3 regions of the Pseudarthrobacter sp. S6 genome follow, and region 3 is predicted to be linked to each of the others. Evidence: riboswitches for the same ligand, from Rfam matches in the RefSeq annotation. Region 3 holds a riboswitch; each other region holds the start of a gene.
The links. Region 3 has a riboswitch for thiamine pyrophosphate ahead of thiM (hydroxyethylthiazole kinase). Riboswitches for the same ligand answer to the same signal wherever they lie in the genome.
Positions count from the first base shown of each region.

Region 1: another riboswitch for thiamine pyrophosphate. It lies ahead of ACQCS0_RS19330 (ECF transporter S component); the one in region 3 lies ahead of thiM (hydroxyethylthiazole kinase).
Region 2: another riboswitch for thiamine pyrophosphate. It lies ahead of thiD (bifunctional hydroxymethylpyrimidine kinase/phosphomethylpyrimidine kinase); the one in region 3 lies ahead of thiM (hydroxyethylthiazole kinase).

Region 1 covers NZ_CP189581.1:4,025,188-4,030,158, forward strand. The annotation lists gene ACQCS0_RS19325 (ABC transporter ATP-binding protein) at 1-1,177, opposite strand, end outside; gene ACQCS0_RS19330 (ECF transporter S component) at 1,177-1,827, opposite strand; TPP riboswitch at 1,892-2,033, opposite strand; gene ACQCS0_RS19335 (heme-degrading domain-containing protein) at 2,090-2,632, shown strand; gene ACQCS0_RS19340 (DUF4235 domain-containing protein) at 2,674-2,937, shown strand; gene mnhG (monovalent cation/H(+) antiporter subunit G) at 3,055-3,477, opposite strand; gene ACQCS0_RS19350 (monovalent cation/H+ antiporter complex subunit F) at 3,467-3,745, opposite strand; gene ACQCS0_RS19355 (Na+/H+ antiporter subunit E) at 3,742-4,287, opposite strand; gene ACQCS0_RS19360 (Na+/H+ antiporter subunit D) at 4,284-4,971, opposite strand, start outside.
Region 2 covers NZ_CP189581.1:2,666,238-2,671,208, forward strand. The annotation lists gene obgE (GTPase ObgE) at 1-598, opposite strand, end outside; gene rpmA (50S ribosomal protein L27) at 714-977, opposite strand; gene rplU (50S ribosomal protein L21) at 1,039-1,347, opposite strand; gene thiD (bifunctional hydroxymethylpyrimidine kinase/phosphomethylpyrimidine kinase) at 1,620-3,218, opposite strand; TPP riboswitch at 3,201-3,298, opposite strand; gene ACQCS0_RS12765 (Rne/Rng family ribonuclease) at 3,400-4,971, opposite strand, start outside.
Region 3 covers NZ_CP189581.1:1,157,930-1,162,900, forward strand. The annotation lists gene ACQCS0_RS05640 (hypothetical protein) at 35-568, shown strand; gene ACQCS0_RS05645 (S8 family serine peptidase) at 574-1,848, shown strand; TPP riboswitch at 1,932-2,028, shown strand; gene thiM (hydroxyethylthiazole kinase) at 2,020-2,823, shown strand; gene thiE (thiamine phosphate synthase) at 2,820-3,500, shown strand; gene ACQCS0_RS05660 (3-oxoacyl-ACP reductase) at 3,515-4,279, shown strand; gene ACQCS0_RS05665 (LLM class flavin-dependent oxidoreductase) at 4,295-4,971, shown strand, end outside.

The sequences.
Region 1 (4,971 bases), 1.2 Mb from region 3:
GATCGATCCCGGCGCCCGCGGAAAGCTCGACGGCGGCAGCCACCTTCCCGGCCACCGGCGCCAGCAATCCGGCGAGCGTCAGCGCAAACGTTGACTTCCCGGCGCCGTTGGGCCCCGTGATGGTGAGTGCGTGGCCGGAACGGACCTGGGCTGTGATGCCCTGCTGCACCGGCACCGGTGGGATGGTCCGGAAGCCGCGGCGCCGCGGACGCTCACGGGAGACTGCCAGGTCCGCGGCGGCCAGCAGCAGCTCACCGGAGCCTGCGGACGCGCGGCTCCGGGTTGCCGGAACATACCCCGGCACCCAGACGCCCGCACCGATCAGCATGTCCCGTGCGTCCGCGAGCACCTGATCCGGCGGCCCGTCCAGGAGGACAGCGGATGTAGCGGCCAAACTTCCTGCGGAGCCCGCAGCGGAGCCCGGCTGGAGCACCACAATCCGGTCAACCAGGTCCTTCCAGACGGACACGCGGTGTTCCACCACAACGAGTGTGGCGCCGGTTTTGTCCAGGCAGCGGCCCACAGCGTCCCGGACTTCCAGCACGCCGGCGGGATCCAGGTTCGCGGTGGGCTCATCCAGCAGGATCAGCCCGGGCCGCATCGCGAGGATCCCGGCCAGCGCCAGACGCTGTTTCTGTCCGCCGGACAGAGCCGACGTCGGGTGGTCCAGCGGGAGCCCGGCGGCACCTGGCCCGCCGTCGGCGTCCACACCAGTGCCATTGGCGTTCAAAACAGCGCCGGCCCCGGTACTTCGCAGCCCGACGTCGTCGAGCGCTTCATGGACGCGCCGCCAGATCTCGTCCCGTGGAACGGCGAGGTTCTCGGCGCCGAAGGCGACGTCGTCACCCAGGCGCGACAGAACTACCTGCGTTTCGGGGTCTTGCTGCATCAGGCCTGAGCGGCCGCGCTGCCCGCGGGGAACCACCCCGTCGATCAGCAGCGAACCGGTTTCGTCGGCGTCGTCTCCTTCATCCCCCAGCACCCCCGCGAGCGCGTGCAGCAGCGTTGACTTGCCCGCGCCCGACGGGCCCAGCAGCAGCACCCGCTCGCCGGGAGCGATGTCGAGGTCGAGCCCATGGACGGCGGGGGCGGAACGGCCGGCATGCCGCCAGCCCCAGCCACGGGCGGATACCGTGGCGGGGCGCACTCCGGAAGCGACGGCGTCGGAAGCGGTCATCAGTTGAAGACGGGCTCCGACGCTGCCTTCCGGGACGCGAACGAGCTCAGCACACCGGTCTTGGCCAGGCCGCGCGTGGCGATCCAGGACAGCGCGCCCGCAATCACCGCGCCGGAGATGGTGCAGAACACGATGTAGGCGAGCTTGTCGCCCGGCTCGTAGGCGATATTCCAGCCCCACGGCAGAAACGAGTCGTTGAGGCCGCAGAACAGCCCCGCCCCGGCACCGGCAAGCAGAGCGGCGATGAGGTTGTATTTCTGGTGCAGGGAGGATTTGAACCGGAAGTTGCCGTACACCAGCAGGAAGAACACCAGTTCGGCGCCCAGGCCCTGGAGGAGTCCGGAGATCAGCACCGTGGCGCCGTACTGCGAGCCCATGATGAGTTCGCCGGTGGCGGCCACAGTTTCGCAGAAGAGCGCCGCGCCGGGTTTGCGGATGATGAGCATGCCCAGCACTGCCGGGATCATCCAGCCGCCGGCGATCAGGCCGGTCAGCGGGGGGTAAACGGCATTCATCGGTGCGGAAACGATGCCGGCGGCTTGGGACCACGCCCAGAAGATCACGCCGCCGGTGATGGCGATGAGCGCCGCCACCACGATGTCCACAACACGCCAGGTATTGCCGGTCTTTTTGAATGCTGCAGTTGTCATATTGTCCTCCTGAGGAACAGGAGGGGAAAGTGCCCCGGTAAGCGGCGCTGCCGCCGTTGCCGGACCCTTCGAGAACTCGACTCCCTTGCGCCGGTACTAACCGGATCAGGTTCGAGGGTCTGCGGCTGTCCGCACTCTCAGCGCCGGCCTGCGGGTCCCTGGCAATGCCAGTGATGTCCGACGGCGGCGCTCCCCTGTCGTAATAAATCTGCCCTGATGGGCGTGCTCCAGTTTACACCGCGGGCGGGGTAGATTGTGGGCCATGACTGCCAACAACCCGACTGTGACTGCGTTCAATCCCGATGCGACGGTGCCCCAGCCGGCGGGGCTGCTGGAGGCCCTGATCGCCCGCATCGAGGGCGAGGTCAGCGAGCTGCAGTTTCCCCATTTCACCAGGGATGATTCCCTCAACCTGGGGCTGCTGCTGGTGGAGCTCGGCAAATCGCGCCAGCTGCCTATCGCGATCGACATCACGAAGGGTGACCAGGTCCTTTTCCATGTTGCCCTGGACGGGGCCACCCCCGACAACGAGCACTGGATCCGGGCGAAGCAGCGCACCGCCGCCAGGTATGAGATCCCGTCGTTGCTGGTGGGCCTCCGCGGCCGGCTGCACGGCGGCCGGATCGAGGACCACGGCTGGTACGACGAAACCGTCTACGCGGCCCACGGCGGCTGCTTCCCGGTCTACGTCACCGGCGTGGGTGCCGTAGCCACGGTGACGGTCTCGGGCCTGCCCCAACAGCAGGACCATGATCTCGTGGTGGAGGCCCTGCGGGAGATTCTGGAGTCGATGCGGCCGGGTTAGGCTAAAGGCAGTCCCGGATCCGCTCACAAGGAGTTCAACGAATGAACCTGTTCATCAAGCTGCTCGGCACTGCAATCAGCCTCGGCGCCGGATTCGTCGGCACCAAGATGGTCAATACCGTGTGGGAAAAGTCCACGGGCCGGAAGCCTCCCACCGGCAAGGATGAAGACACCCCCACGAGCCTCCGCTCGGCGCTGACGTTCGCGCTTATTTCGGCCTCGGTCAGCACCATCATCCAGGTGCTGGCCAACCGCGGCACACAGCGGGCCATTACCCGCTTCGCCAAGTCCCAGGACATCGTCTAAGCGCACCACCAACCCATGAGTTTTTGTCCAGCTAAAGGCCTCCAACCGGCACTGACGCCGTGTTATCTGGACAAAAACTCGCGCGCGGGGCGGAACACTAGCATCGACGAATGAGGCTCAGCCCCGCCGGCCGCCGTCGTCCGCTTCATCCCGGGAGGAGTCATCCCGGGCGGATTGTGCCGCCTTCTGAACCACGGCGTCGAGTTCATCGGAGCTGAGCAGCTCGCGGTGCAGGTGCTTGGTGCGGTACCCGGCGCGGCCCACCATGTGGGCAGAAACCGGCACGGTCAGCAGCTGGAAAATCCAGGCCACGAGCAGCGCGGGCCACACCCACCAGGTGCGCATCTGCAGGCCGATGGCCGCAAGGAGCAGGAACAGCCCCAGCACCTGGGGCTTGGTGGCCGCGTGCATGCGGCTGAGCAGGTCCGGAAAGCGGAGCAGTCCGACGGCGGCGGCGAGGGACATGAGGGCACCCACCAGCAGGAACACCGCCGACACGGTATCGATGACGTTATCAACCACGCCGGCCTCAGGATTCATTGGCTTGCTCCCGACGGTCGGCCACAAAGCGCGCAACTGTCACTGACCCGATGAAGCCGACAATGGACAGCGCCACCAGCAGCATCAGGTTGTTCAGGTGCCGGTTGACGGCCATATCGATACACAGGGCCGCGCCGAGGATCGCAAGCAGGACGTCGGAGGCCAGCACCCTGTCCAGCAGCGACGGGCCGCGGGAGATCCTGATGATGGCTCCCGCCGCTGCCAGCGAAAGAATGACTGCCGTAACAGCCAGAACGGTCTGCATCATGCTGCGGCCTCCTGCCGGATTGCTTCGAGTTCTTCGCGGGAACCCATGATCCTGATCAGGTCCGCCTCGATCGAGCGGACTTCCCTGCGCAGGTTCGCGACCTCTTCCGGGCTGCTGACGTTGAGCCCGTGGAGGTACAAGGTGGACGTTGACCGGTCCACTTCCACCACCAGGGAGCCCGGGATCAGGGAGATCACATGCCCGGTGGCGGTGACCATGAGGTCCTGGTGGCTCCGCAACGGCACTGCGACGACGGAGCTGATGACCCGGGGGCCGCGGACAGCCGCCAAGTACATGACCTCAACGCTCGCTGCCGCCACCCTGCCCAGGAAACGCAGGGCAAATGGCACGGCGTGAAGAATGTTGAAGCGGCCGCTGACTTCTACCGGCGGCAGGTAGAACATCCGGGCCACGAGCACGGCCAGCAACGCGCCGAACAGCAGGTTGCCGGGGCTGAGGTCCTGCCACAGGGCGCCCCAGACGATCACCAGCCATACCAGCAGGGGCAGTTCCTGGCGCAGGGAAATCCGCCGGCGGCTCATTTGCCTCCTCCGTCTTTCAGGGCCATCGGGGGAACCTGCGTGTCCTCGCCCAGAACGGCCTGAATGTAGGCGGATCTGTCCAGCATTTCGTGGGCGGCCTGGTCCGAGACGGTGAACAACGGGCCGGCGAAGACCGTCAGTGACACGCCCAGCGCCACCAGGCCCAGCGTTGAACCCACCATGGTCCGGGGCAGCAGCGTGACGTTCTTGCGGCCGGCCCGGCTGCCGGTGTCCGAATCCTCGGGCGCGGCCAGCAAGACGGGGTCCGGGTGCTCGGCGTCCGAGGGCTTGCGCCAGAACGCGCGGTTCCAGACCCGTGCGACAGCCAGCAGGGTCAGGAGGCTGGTGACCACGCCGCCGATCACCAGGGCGTAGGCCAGCGGCGTGCCCAGTTCGATGCCCGCCTGGATGAGCCCCACCTTCCCCATGAACCCGGAGAACGGCGGGATCCCGGCCAGGTTCATGGCGGGGATAAAGAACAGCAGGGCCAGCATGGGTGACAGCTTGGCCAGGCCTGCCAACCTGTCCACGGAAGAGCTGCCGCCACGGCGTTCGATCAGGCCCGTGACCATGAAAAGGCTGGTCTGAATGGTGATGTGGTGGGCCACGTAGAACACGGCGGCGCCAAGCCCGGCCACCGAGGACATAGCCAGCCCAAACACCATGTATCCGATGTGACTCACC
Region 2 (4,971 bases), 1.5 Mb from region 3:
CACCCAGGTTCGGGATCAGGGTGGTAAAGGGGTAATCAGCGATCTTGGGCCGCGCGGCAGACATGGCCGCGATCAGGCTTGATTTGCCGGCAGAGGGGAAACCCACCAGTGCGATGTCCGCGATGGACTTCAGTTCCAGGACTATGTCACGGGTGTCACCCTCGATGCCCAGCAGGGCGAAGCCTGGGGCACGGCGCTTCTGCGAGGACAGTGAGGCATTGCCAAGGCCGCCCAGACCACCGGCAGCCGCCACGTATTCGGCGCCTTCGCCGACGAGGTCCGCCAGGACGGTGCCGTCCTTGGCCTTGACCACGGTGCCGTCCGGTACGGGCAAGATGAGGGTTTCCCCGCTCTTGCCGCCGCGCCAATCACCCATGCCGGGGCCACCGTTGGTGGCGTGGCGGTGCGGGGCGTGGTGGTAGTCCAGCAGCGTGGTGGTCTGGTGATCAACGCGCAGGATGACGTCACCGCCATCGCCGCCGTTGCCGCCGTCGGGACCGCCCAGGGGCTTGAACTTCTCCCGGTGAACAGAGACACAGCCGTGGCCGCCGGTACCGCCGGATACGTGCAGTACTACCCGGTCTACAAAGCTCGCCACGTGGATCTCCTCAGTGCTGTTTCCGGACGCCCAAGGGCGCCAAGATGATTGTAATGCGGTTAAAAGAATAGTGGAGCGGACCAAATGGCCCGCTCCACCGTTTCAGAACTATTTGTTACTCTGCAGCTGCAGCAGCAACGATGTTGACAACGCGGCGACCGCGGCGTGTGCCGAACTGGACGGCTCCCGGTGCCAGTGCGAACAGTGTGTCGTCGCCGCCACGGCCAACGCCAGCGCCCGGGTGGAAGTGGGTGCCACGCTGGCGGACAATGATCTCGCCTGCGGAAACTACCTGACCACCGAAGCGCTTGACGCCGAGGTACTGGGCGTTGGAGTCACGACCGTTGCGAGTGGAACTCGCGCCTTTTTTATGTGCCATTTGAAATGCCTGCCTTTAAATTCTGGGGAATCTGCTGAAGAACCTGAACAGTAACGAAGAGTTACTTGATACCCGTGATCTTGACCTTGGTCAATTCCTGACGGTGACCCTGGCGCTTCTTGTAACCGGTCTTGTTCTTGAACTTCTGGATGACGATCTTCGGACCACGGAGGTCTTCGAGGATCTCAGCCGTAACCGTTACCTTGGCCAGGTCCGCAGCAGCAGAGGTGACTTTGTCACCGTCTACCAGGAGCAGTGCGGGCAACTCAAAAGTGCTGCCGGCTCCACCGGGGACGCGGTTCAGGGTAACGAAGTCTCCAACGGAAACCTTCTCTTGGCGGCCGCCTGCGCGGACAATCGCGTACACCACTTGGGAACTCACTTCTCTCGACGTTTATTACTAAATTTGCGTGCTGAACCCGATTCAATAATCGGCCGGGTTCTCGCTGTGCCTCAACGCCGTGGGGTCGTAACCCAAGTGTTGGCGTAAGCACCGAAGATCTAGAATACGCTAATTTTGCCTTCGGCCGCAAATGAGGCTGGTTACGGTCGGTTGTCTGTGCTAGGACCCATAAGCAGGTACTGCACTGACAATCCGAAACCGTGCCTGACTATCGTACAGGCCACGCGGGCCCTTGACTGTCAGGAATGAATTCGCGGCGCGTCGAAGAATTCCACTTCGAACCGGCACGACTGCCTGAACGCCACGAGCATCGCCGCACGTTCATCCGCGGAAGCGCTCCGGCCGGCCTCGTCAGCCAAGGCGATGGCGTCGCGGGTGGCCTGCGCGAAGTCCTCGTCAGCGTAGGCCCGCAGCCAGTCGGCATAGGGGTGTTCCTTCGGTGCACCGGCGGCCAGGAACTCCGCGTGGAGGGTCTGTCCCACCTCGGCGTACAACCAGAAGCACGGCAGCACCGCAGCGACGAGGACCGCGTAGCTGCCGGAGGCCGAGGCTGCCAGCAGGTGGTCCACGTAGGACTTGGTGACTGGGCCAAGGGCGGAGTCCACCGTCCTGGTGCTCAGCCACGTGCGGTGCAGCTCGGATTCGACCTCAAGGCATTGCCGGGCAGACTTTGCCCAGAACGTCTGCGCGGCTTCCGTGGGCGCCAGCGCACTGGCCCGGGCCAGGACCCGCGAATAGCCGTTCAGGTAGATGGCGTCCTGCGCAAGGTAGTAGCCGAACTCTTCCTCAGCCAACGTGCCGCCCGCCAGGTCGCGGATGAAATCCAGCCCGTAGATGGCCGCAAGATCCGGCGCCGACGCCCGCTGGAGCGTCTGGGCGAATTCGCCGGCTGCCGGAACCTGTTTCATGTGGTGGAAGTGGTTGATGGGGCCGTGGCCACCGCCCACCTCCAGCTGATCAGCGGCCTGCAGTGCGCCGACCAGCCAAGGCTTCACTTGCCGTAGCGCGGATTCCCAGTTCCCCAGCCTGGCCTGGGCCGTAGCCATAGCCGACGACAACGAGCAGCCGGTGCCGTGGCTGTTGCGGGTTGGGATCCTGTCACCGCTCACTTCCACTACCTCCTGGGCGAGCAGCCCGGCGGCGTTGACCAGGGCATCCGGGCACGCACCGCCGTCGAGATGGCCGCCCTTGACCAGGACCGTGGCACCGGCCGCGGCGGACAACCGCTGCCCCTGTCCGAGCGCATCAGGCCAGTCCCGCGCCTGCGGCTCCCCCACCAGGATGGCCAATTCGGCCAGGTTGGGGGTGATCAGGTCAGCGAGCGGGAGCAGCTCCCGCAGAGCTGCCTCGGCAGACTCCTGCAGCAGCCGGTCACCGCTCGTGGCCACCATCACCGGATCGAGAACGACGACGGCGGGACGCGCCTTTTCCAGCCAGTCCCGGACCACGCCAATCACCGCAGCATCGCCGAGCATGCCGATCTTGACCGCATCGATGGTGATGTCGTCGCTGATGGCGTCCAGCTGCTGGCCCAGGAAGGATGCCGGCGGCACGTGAACCGCCTGCACCCCCTGGGTGTTCTGGACTGTCAGTGCAGTGATGGCCGCCATGCCGTAGCCGCCAAGAGCCGCAATGCTTTTGAGGTCGGCCTGGACGCCCGCGCCGCCTGACGGGTCCGATCCGGCAATGGACAGCACCCGCGGGACGTCACGCAGCACCTGGACGTTGCCAGACCGGCCTGGCGCAGGCCGGACCTCACCCTGGTTTGCTGAGATATCCGGCAGAACCGCCGCGGGCGTTGCAGGAGGAAGGACAGAACTTGAAGCCAAAGGAGACATCCCTTCGCCGGTGCTAGCCGGACAGGTTCAACGGGTGTGGATCTCAGCCGGCTCTCTGCGCGGCACCCCGTGTCAGTCACCAGCCTAGCGTCCCTCGGGATTTAACGCAGGACGCCCGGACGCAGCCTGTGATTCACAGACACGTCCGGGCGCCGTTGTAGAGGCTTGCCCTGCTGCTTCGTTAGAGCTCCGAGGCCGGAACCCCAACACCGAGGATGATAGGCGCGTTGATGGCCGCAGGCTTCTCAGCCACCTTGACGGACTCCGGGGCCTTGGCGGCGTGGGAGTGTCCAGCGGCAGCCGCCGGACCGGCTTCGTGATGCTCCACAGACGTGGCGTTGGCTGCGCCCTGGGCACGGCTGGCGCTCCGGTTCCGCCGGGGACGGCGGGCGAGGGGCGCCTCGGTGTGGTCGGAGTAATCCTCCTCCGCCACTGCCGGCTGGTGCTGACGGGCAGGTTCGCCCGGTTGGCTTGCAGCTGCCTGGACTGCGGACGGCTCGTTTTCCACGACAGGGGCTGGCTCGCCAAGGTGGGCGAAGGCCTCCGCGAGGCGGTCAAGCGTCAGGGCCGGTGCGTGCGGCTGGTCCTCGTGATGGGCCACGAACGGCAGCACCACCTGCTCGCCGCCGAACGTCAGCACAGCGGCCGGACGGCCATTGGAGTCCATCTCGGGCCGCGAAGCCGGCACTGGTGCAGCCGGAGCTTGTCCCGCCGCAGCTGATGCGCGAGCCACTTCGTCGTCGTGCACGTGCGCAGCGTGGGCTGCGGCCGCAATGTTCGCAAGCGCGGCCCGCGTGGCCTCGGCCTTGGCGTGGCGCTCGGCGTCACTGGGTTCCGGGTGGACCGTGTGGATCTGCACCGGCGCTGCCGGTGCCGTTTCCAGTTGCTGGCCGCCACGTCCGCGGCGGCGCTTCCGGTCAGTGCGGCCACCCGGCTGGCTGTCCGAGCGCTGGCTGTCCGGGCGCTGGCTGTCGGTGCGCATGGTGTCAGCGCGCATGCTGTCACCATGCTGATCGTTGATGCGCGGTTCCTGCCGGCTGTCCACCCGCTGCACGTGGTGCACATGGTGCTCAGCGGCTACGGTATTGGCGCGGCGGTGCTCTACGGGGTCGTCGTGGGTGACGATTCCGCGGCCTGCACAGGATTCGCACTGCTCCCCGAAGACTTCCAGGAGTCCGGTACCCATGCGCTTTCGCGTCATCTGCACGAGGCCCAGCGACGTCACTTCTGCAACCTGGTGCTTGGTCCGGTCACGGCCCAGGCACTCCACCATGCGGCGAAGAACCAGGTCCCGGTTGGATTCCAGGACCATGTCTATGAAGTCGATGACGATGATGCCGCCGATGTCCCGTAGCCGGAGCTGCCGGACCACTTCTTCAGCTGCCTCGAGGTTGTTCTTGGTGACGGTTTCTTCGAGGTTGCCACCGCTGCCGGTGAACTTGCCGGTGTTGACGTCCACTACGGTCATGGCTTCGGTGCGGTCAATGACCAGCGAGCCGCCCGAAGGCAGGAAGACCTTACGTTCCAGGGCCTTGTGGATCTGCTCGTCGATCCGCCACGCGGCGAAGATATCCTGGTCCTTGGTCCACTTTTCCAGGCGGCCCACGAGGTCCGGGGCAACGTACGTGACGTAGGCCTCGATGGTGTCCCAGGCCTCTTCACCCGAGACAATAAGCTTGGAGAAGTCCTCGTTGAAGACGTCACGGACCACCTTGATGGTGAGGTCCGGTTCGCCGTAGAGGAGCTCGGGCGC
Region 3 (4,971 bases):
GCTGTGTGGTCGGCTCTATCCAGCACCTGTCCGCATGTTCGAGCCCATCAGGCGGGAACGGCGCGCCGTGAACCTAGTCCAGAAGGCGGACACCCGCCGTCGCGCGTTAGAGCTCCAGCCGGAACACCCACAACAGCGCGTCCTCGCGGTCCACCACGATCAGCGCGGTTCCGGTCGGCTCCGGCAGGATGGCAACGTCCGTGGTGTCCACGCCGGCAGCCGCCTGCGCGTCCAACATCTTCCGCGCCGGCACCATCCTCTGCATCACCGCGCCCACCCTGGACTGCTCATCACCGGCCGGTCCCTGCAGGGCGTCTCCAGCGCCGGCTTCGCGCTCGCCTACATTGTCCTCAACGAGAACCTGCAGGCCAGGGTGTTCGGCACGTCCGTGGGCATCATCGCTGCCATCAACGGGGGAGTGGGCGGCTACGTGGGCCAGCTGATGGCCCAGCCCCTGGGCTTCCGGTCCATGTTCGCCGTGGTGCTCGTCCTCACCGCCATCGCAGCCACCTGCATCATCGAAATCACCACGAGGGGTATCCAACCAGTCACTGTTCGCGCAAGATAAGCGCCATGAAAAAACTTATAGTGGCCAGTTTCGCAGCGGCAACGATGGCGCTTGGCGGAATCACCGTGGCGGCCCCGAGCAACGCAGCTCCCGAGTCCTCACACATCGTCGGACAGATCATGGTCAAATTCCGTGACAACGCCGCCGCGCCTGACGTCCTGCGCCAGCATGGCCTGAGCGACGGCGGCGGCATTGGCAGCACGGGCGCCCGCCTCATCAAAGTACCTGCGGGCAAGGAACTGCAGCTCGTCACCGCCTTGAGCCGGAACCCGGCAGTGGAGTACGCCGAGCCGGACCAGCTGGTCACTGCCGCTACCGATGATCCTTTCTTCGGCCGCCAGTATGCCCTGCAGAACAACGGTCAGTCATTCTTCAACAACAACCCGGACTATCTGGTGGAGGTGGCCGCGGGCACACCGGACGCCGACGTGGACGCCGTCGAAGCCTGGACCCGCTCCAAGGGGAGCGGCGTCAGAGTGGCCATCATCGACTCCGGGGTGGCAGTGGACCATGCGGACATTTCAGGCCAGGTGGTTGCGCGGACCAACCTCACCGACAAGCAGATCGTGAATGCTGAGGACTACGACAAATATGGCCACGGCACCCACGTCGCCGGCATCGTCGCCGCCGTCCATAACACCGCCGGTGTGGCCGGTGTGTGCCCGGAGTGCTCCATCCTGGACGTCAAAGTCCTCAACGACTCCGGGACCGGCTCCAGTTCGGCCATTGCCAAGGGCATCGACTGGGCGGTGGAAAATGATGCAAAGGTGATCAACATGAGCCTGGGACAGCGCGTCTCTTCACGCACCCTGGAAGCTGCGGTCAACAAGGCGTGGGAGGCGGGGAGGGTCATCGTTGCCGCTGCCGGGAATGGCGGTACCCAGGCCAAAATTTACCCGGGCGCGTACCCGAACGTCATCGCGGTTGCGGCCACGGACAACAACGACCTGAAGGCATCCTTTTCGACGTACGGCAGGTGGGTGGACGTGGCGGCTCCGGGTGTCAGCGTGTTTTCGACGTTCCCGAATCATGAGTTCACGCTGGGTAGCCAGAACAACCGCGCGAAGGGTTACGACATTGCCAGCGGAACCTCCATGGCTTCGCCTATCGTGGCCGCAGTTGCCGCGCTGGTGTGGATTACGCCCGCAGGCACGTCAAACACGACAGTCCGCAAACAGGTGGAATCCTCTGCCAAACCCATAGCCGGCACAGGCAGCTACTGGGTGCATGGCCGGGTGGACGCTTGCAAAGAGGTTGGGTGTGTGAAGCCAGGGCCGTAACGGGCGCTGTTGTTGATGACGATAGCAAGGCCCGCGTGCCGGCCGGACATTTTTCCACTGTCCACCAGAGAGTAGAGTTGTGCGTTAGTGACACGGGGTGCCCTGCTGGTAGGGGCTGAGAGAACACCCGTTGAACCTGATCTAGTTCGGACTAGCGAAGGGATGTCGCGGATGACTATTCGCCTGACGCCTAACCATGCTTGGACCATGCTCGAACGTGTCCGGGAAACCACGCCGCTGATCCAGTGCCTGACCAACACGGTGGTGACGAATTTCACCGCCAATGTGCTGCTTGCCCTAGGCGCGGCACCGGCGATGGTTGATGTCCCTGCTGAGGCAGGGCCGTTCGCACGGGTTGCGTCCGGAGTGTTGGTGAACGTCGGCACTCCGCATGAAGAACAGCAGGCCGGCATGCGCGAGGCGGTGCACGCCGCCACGGAGGCCGGGACACCTTGGGTCCTGGACCCAGTGGCTGTCGGCGTTCTGCCGGTCCGCACGGCCCTCGCCGCCGAGCTGCTGAATTACCGGCCGACGGCGGTGCGCGGCAACGCGTCGGAGGTCTTGGCGCTTGCCGGCGAAGGTCAGGGCGGACGCGGCGTCGACGCCGTGGACGGGCCCGAAGCCGCGCTTAAAGCGGCCAGCGGCCTTGCCCGCCGCTACGGCTCCGTCCTTGCGGTCTCTGGCCCCACAGATGTCATCACGGACGGCACGGACGTCATCCGGATCAGCAACGGCCACCCGTATCTGACCCAGGTCACCGGGGGAGGCTGCGCCCTGGGTGCGGTCACCGTCGCTTTCCTCGCCGTCGACGACGATCCGCTGGCTGCTGCTGCGGCGGCCACCGCCGTCTACACTGTGGCAGCAGACATGGCAGCTGACGGCGCCCGCGGCCCGGGCAGCTTTGCCGTCGCATTCCTTGACGCTCTGGCAGGTATTGACGCTCGAACGTTCACCTCCCGCGTGGTCATTTCATGACCGGTGGGGACTGGGCGCCCGGACGTATTGAGGGCATCTACTTGGTGACCGACACCCAGCTGTGCGGTTCGCGGGGAGTGGTGGAGACCGTCCGCGCGGCGGTGGCCGGTGGCGTTCGGGTAGTCCAAATCCGCGAGAAAACCGCCAGCACCGCTGATCTGTACCAGCTGGTCCTGCAGACCGCGGACGCCGTCGGGCACGCGGCTACGGTGCTGGTGGATGACCGGATCGACGTGTTCCTTGCCGCCCGCGCGGAAGGGGCCGCCGTGCATGGAGTCCATGTTGGGCAAAGCGATCTTCCCGTGGAACGGGTCCGGGCACTGGTAGGCCCGGACGCCGTCGTCGGACTAACGGCGAACACCCCAGGCCACCTGGAAGTGCTGCATGCCCTGCCGCCGGGGACGGTGGACTACCTGGGGGTAGGGGTCATCCGGCCGACCGCCACAAAGCCGGACCACCCGGCGCCGCTGGGCGTTGACGGATTCGGGCGGATCGCGGCCGCCACGCCCCTGCCCTGCGTAGCGATTGGCGGGATCGAATCCCCTGACGTTGATGCGCTGCGTGCTGCCGGAGCGGCGGGCATAGCAGTGGTCTCTGCCATCTGCGCCTCTGATGATCCAGAGCGCAGCGCCGAAGAACTTGTGGCCCAGTGGGGCCGTCAGAACACCAACCGATAGAAAGCGGAAAAACCATGCAAATCCCAGAACAGCTCGTCCTCGTTACCGGCGGCGGACGCGGCCTCGGCCACAGCATCGTCCAGGCCTTTGCCGAGCAAGATGCCCGGGTTGTCATCAATTACCGCAACAGCGCCGAGGAGAGCGAAGCCCTGGCAGCAAAGTACGGTCCCGGCCAGGCTGTGGCCCTGCAAGCGGACGTGACCGACGCCGACCAGGTGGCCGCTATGCTCACCGACGCCCAGGAACATTTCGGCAGCCCCGTCACCACCGTGGTCAACAACGCCCTGGCCGACTTCTCCTTCAATGGCGACGCCCGTTCCTCCGCGGCCGGCATCACTTGGCCGGAATTCGAAGCCCAGTTTTCCGGCAGCGTCCGCGGCGCGCTCAACACCACCCAGCAGGCCCTGCCGGGCATGCTGCAGAACGGGTTCGGCCGGATCATCAACATCGGCACCAACCTGTTCCAGAACCCGGTGGTTCCCTACCACGACTACACCGCCGCGAAGGCCGCGCTGCTGGCCTTGACCCGGACCATGGCCGCGGACCTGGGCCAGCACAACGTCTCGGTGAACATGGTCTCCGGCGGGTTGCTTCGCACCACCGACGCCAGCGCCGCCACACCCGAGGAAGTCTTCGACTACATCGCCGCCGCCACGCCCCTGCGCAAGGTCACCACGCCGTCCAGCTTTGCTGACGCCATCCTCTTCTTCGCCTCCCCGTGGGCACGCTCCGTCACCGGCCAGAACCTGGTGGTCGACGGCGGCCTGGTCATGAACTAGCGGAAAGGGACGGCCATGCAGGACACGGACGGAACCCAGCGCCAACTCCATTTCAACGCCTTCCTTTTCGGCTGCGGCCACCACGGGGCCGCCTGGCGGAGGCCGGACTCGCCGGTCGAGCGGCTTAGCGACATTGCCTTTTATGAGCAGCTGGCGCAAAGCGCCGAACGTGGACTCTTCGATGCGGTGTTTTTCGCCGACGGCCACAGCGTGGGCGATCCGGACCAGGGACCGAGGTGGTTCCTTGAACCGCTGACCGCCCTGGCCGCCATGGCGCGTGCCACCAGCAAGATAGGTCTGGTCAGCACCGTATCCAGCACCTTCTACACGCCCTTCCACGCCGCGAGGATGTTGGCATCCCTCGACCACATCAGCGGTGGGCGGATGGGCTGGAACGTGGTGACGTCTATGTTCGACGCCGAAGCGCGCAACCACGGGCTGGACGCGATGCCCAGCCACGGGGAACGGTATGCGCGGGCGGCCGAATTCATCGACGTGGCGGTGCGGCTCTGGGATTCATGGGCTGATGATGCGCTGGTGATGGACCGCGCCGGCGTTTACGCTGACCCGGACAAGCTTCAGCCACTGCATCATGTAGGAAGTCATTTCCGTGTTGAGGGCTCGCTGACGGTACCCCGGCCGCCCCAGGGCCGGCCAGTGCTGTTCCAGGCAGGCGCCTCGGAACAGGGACG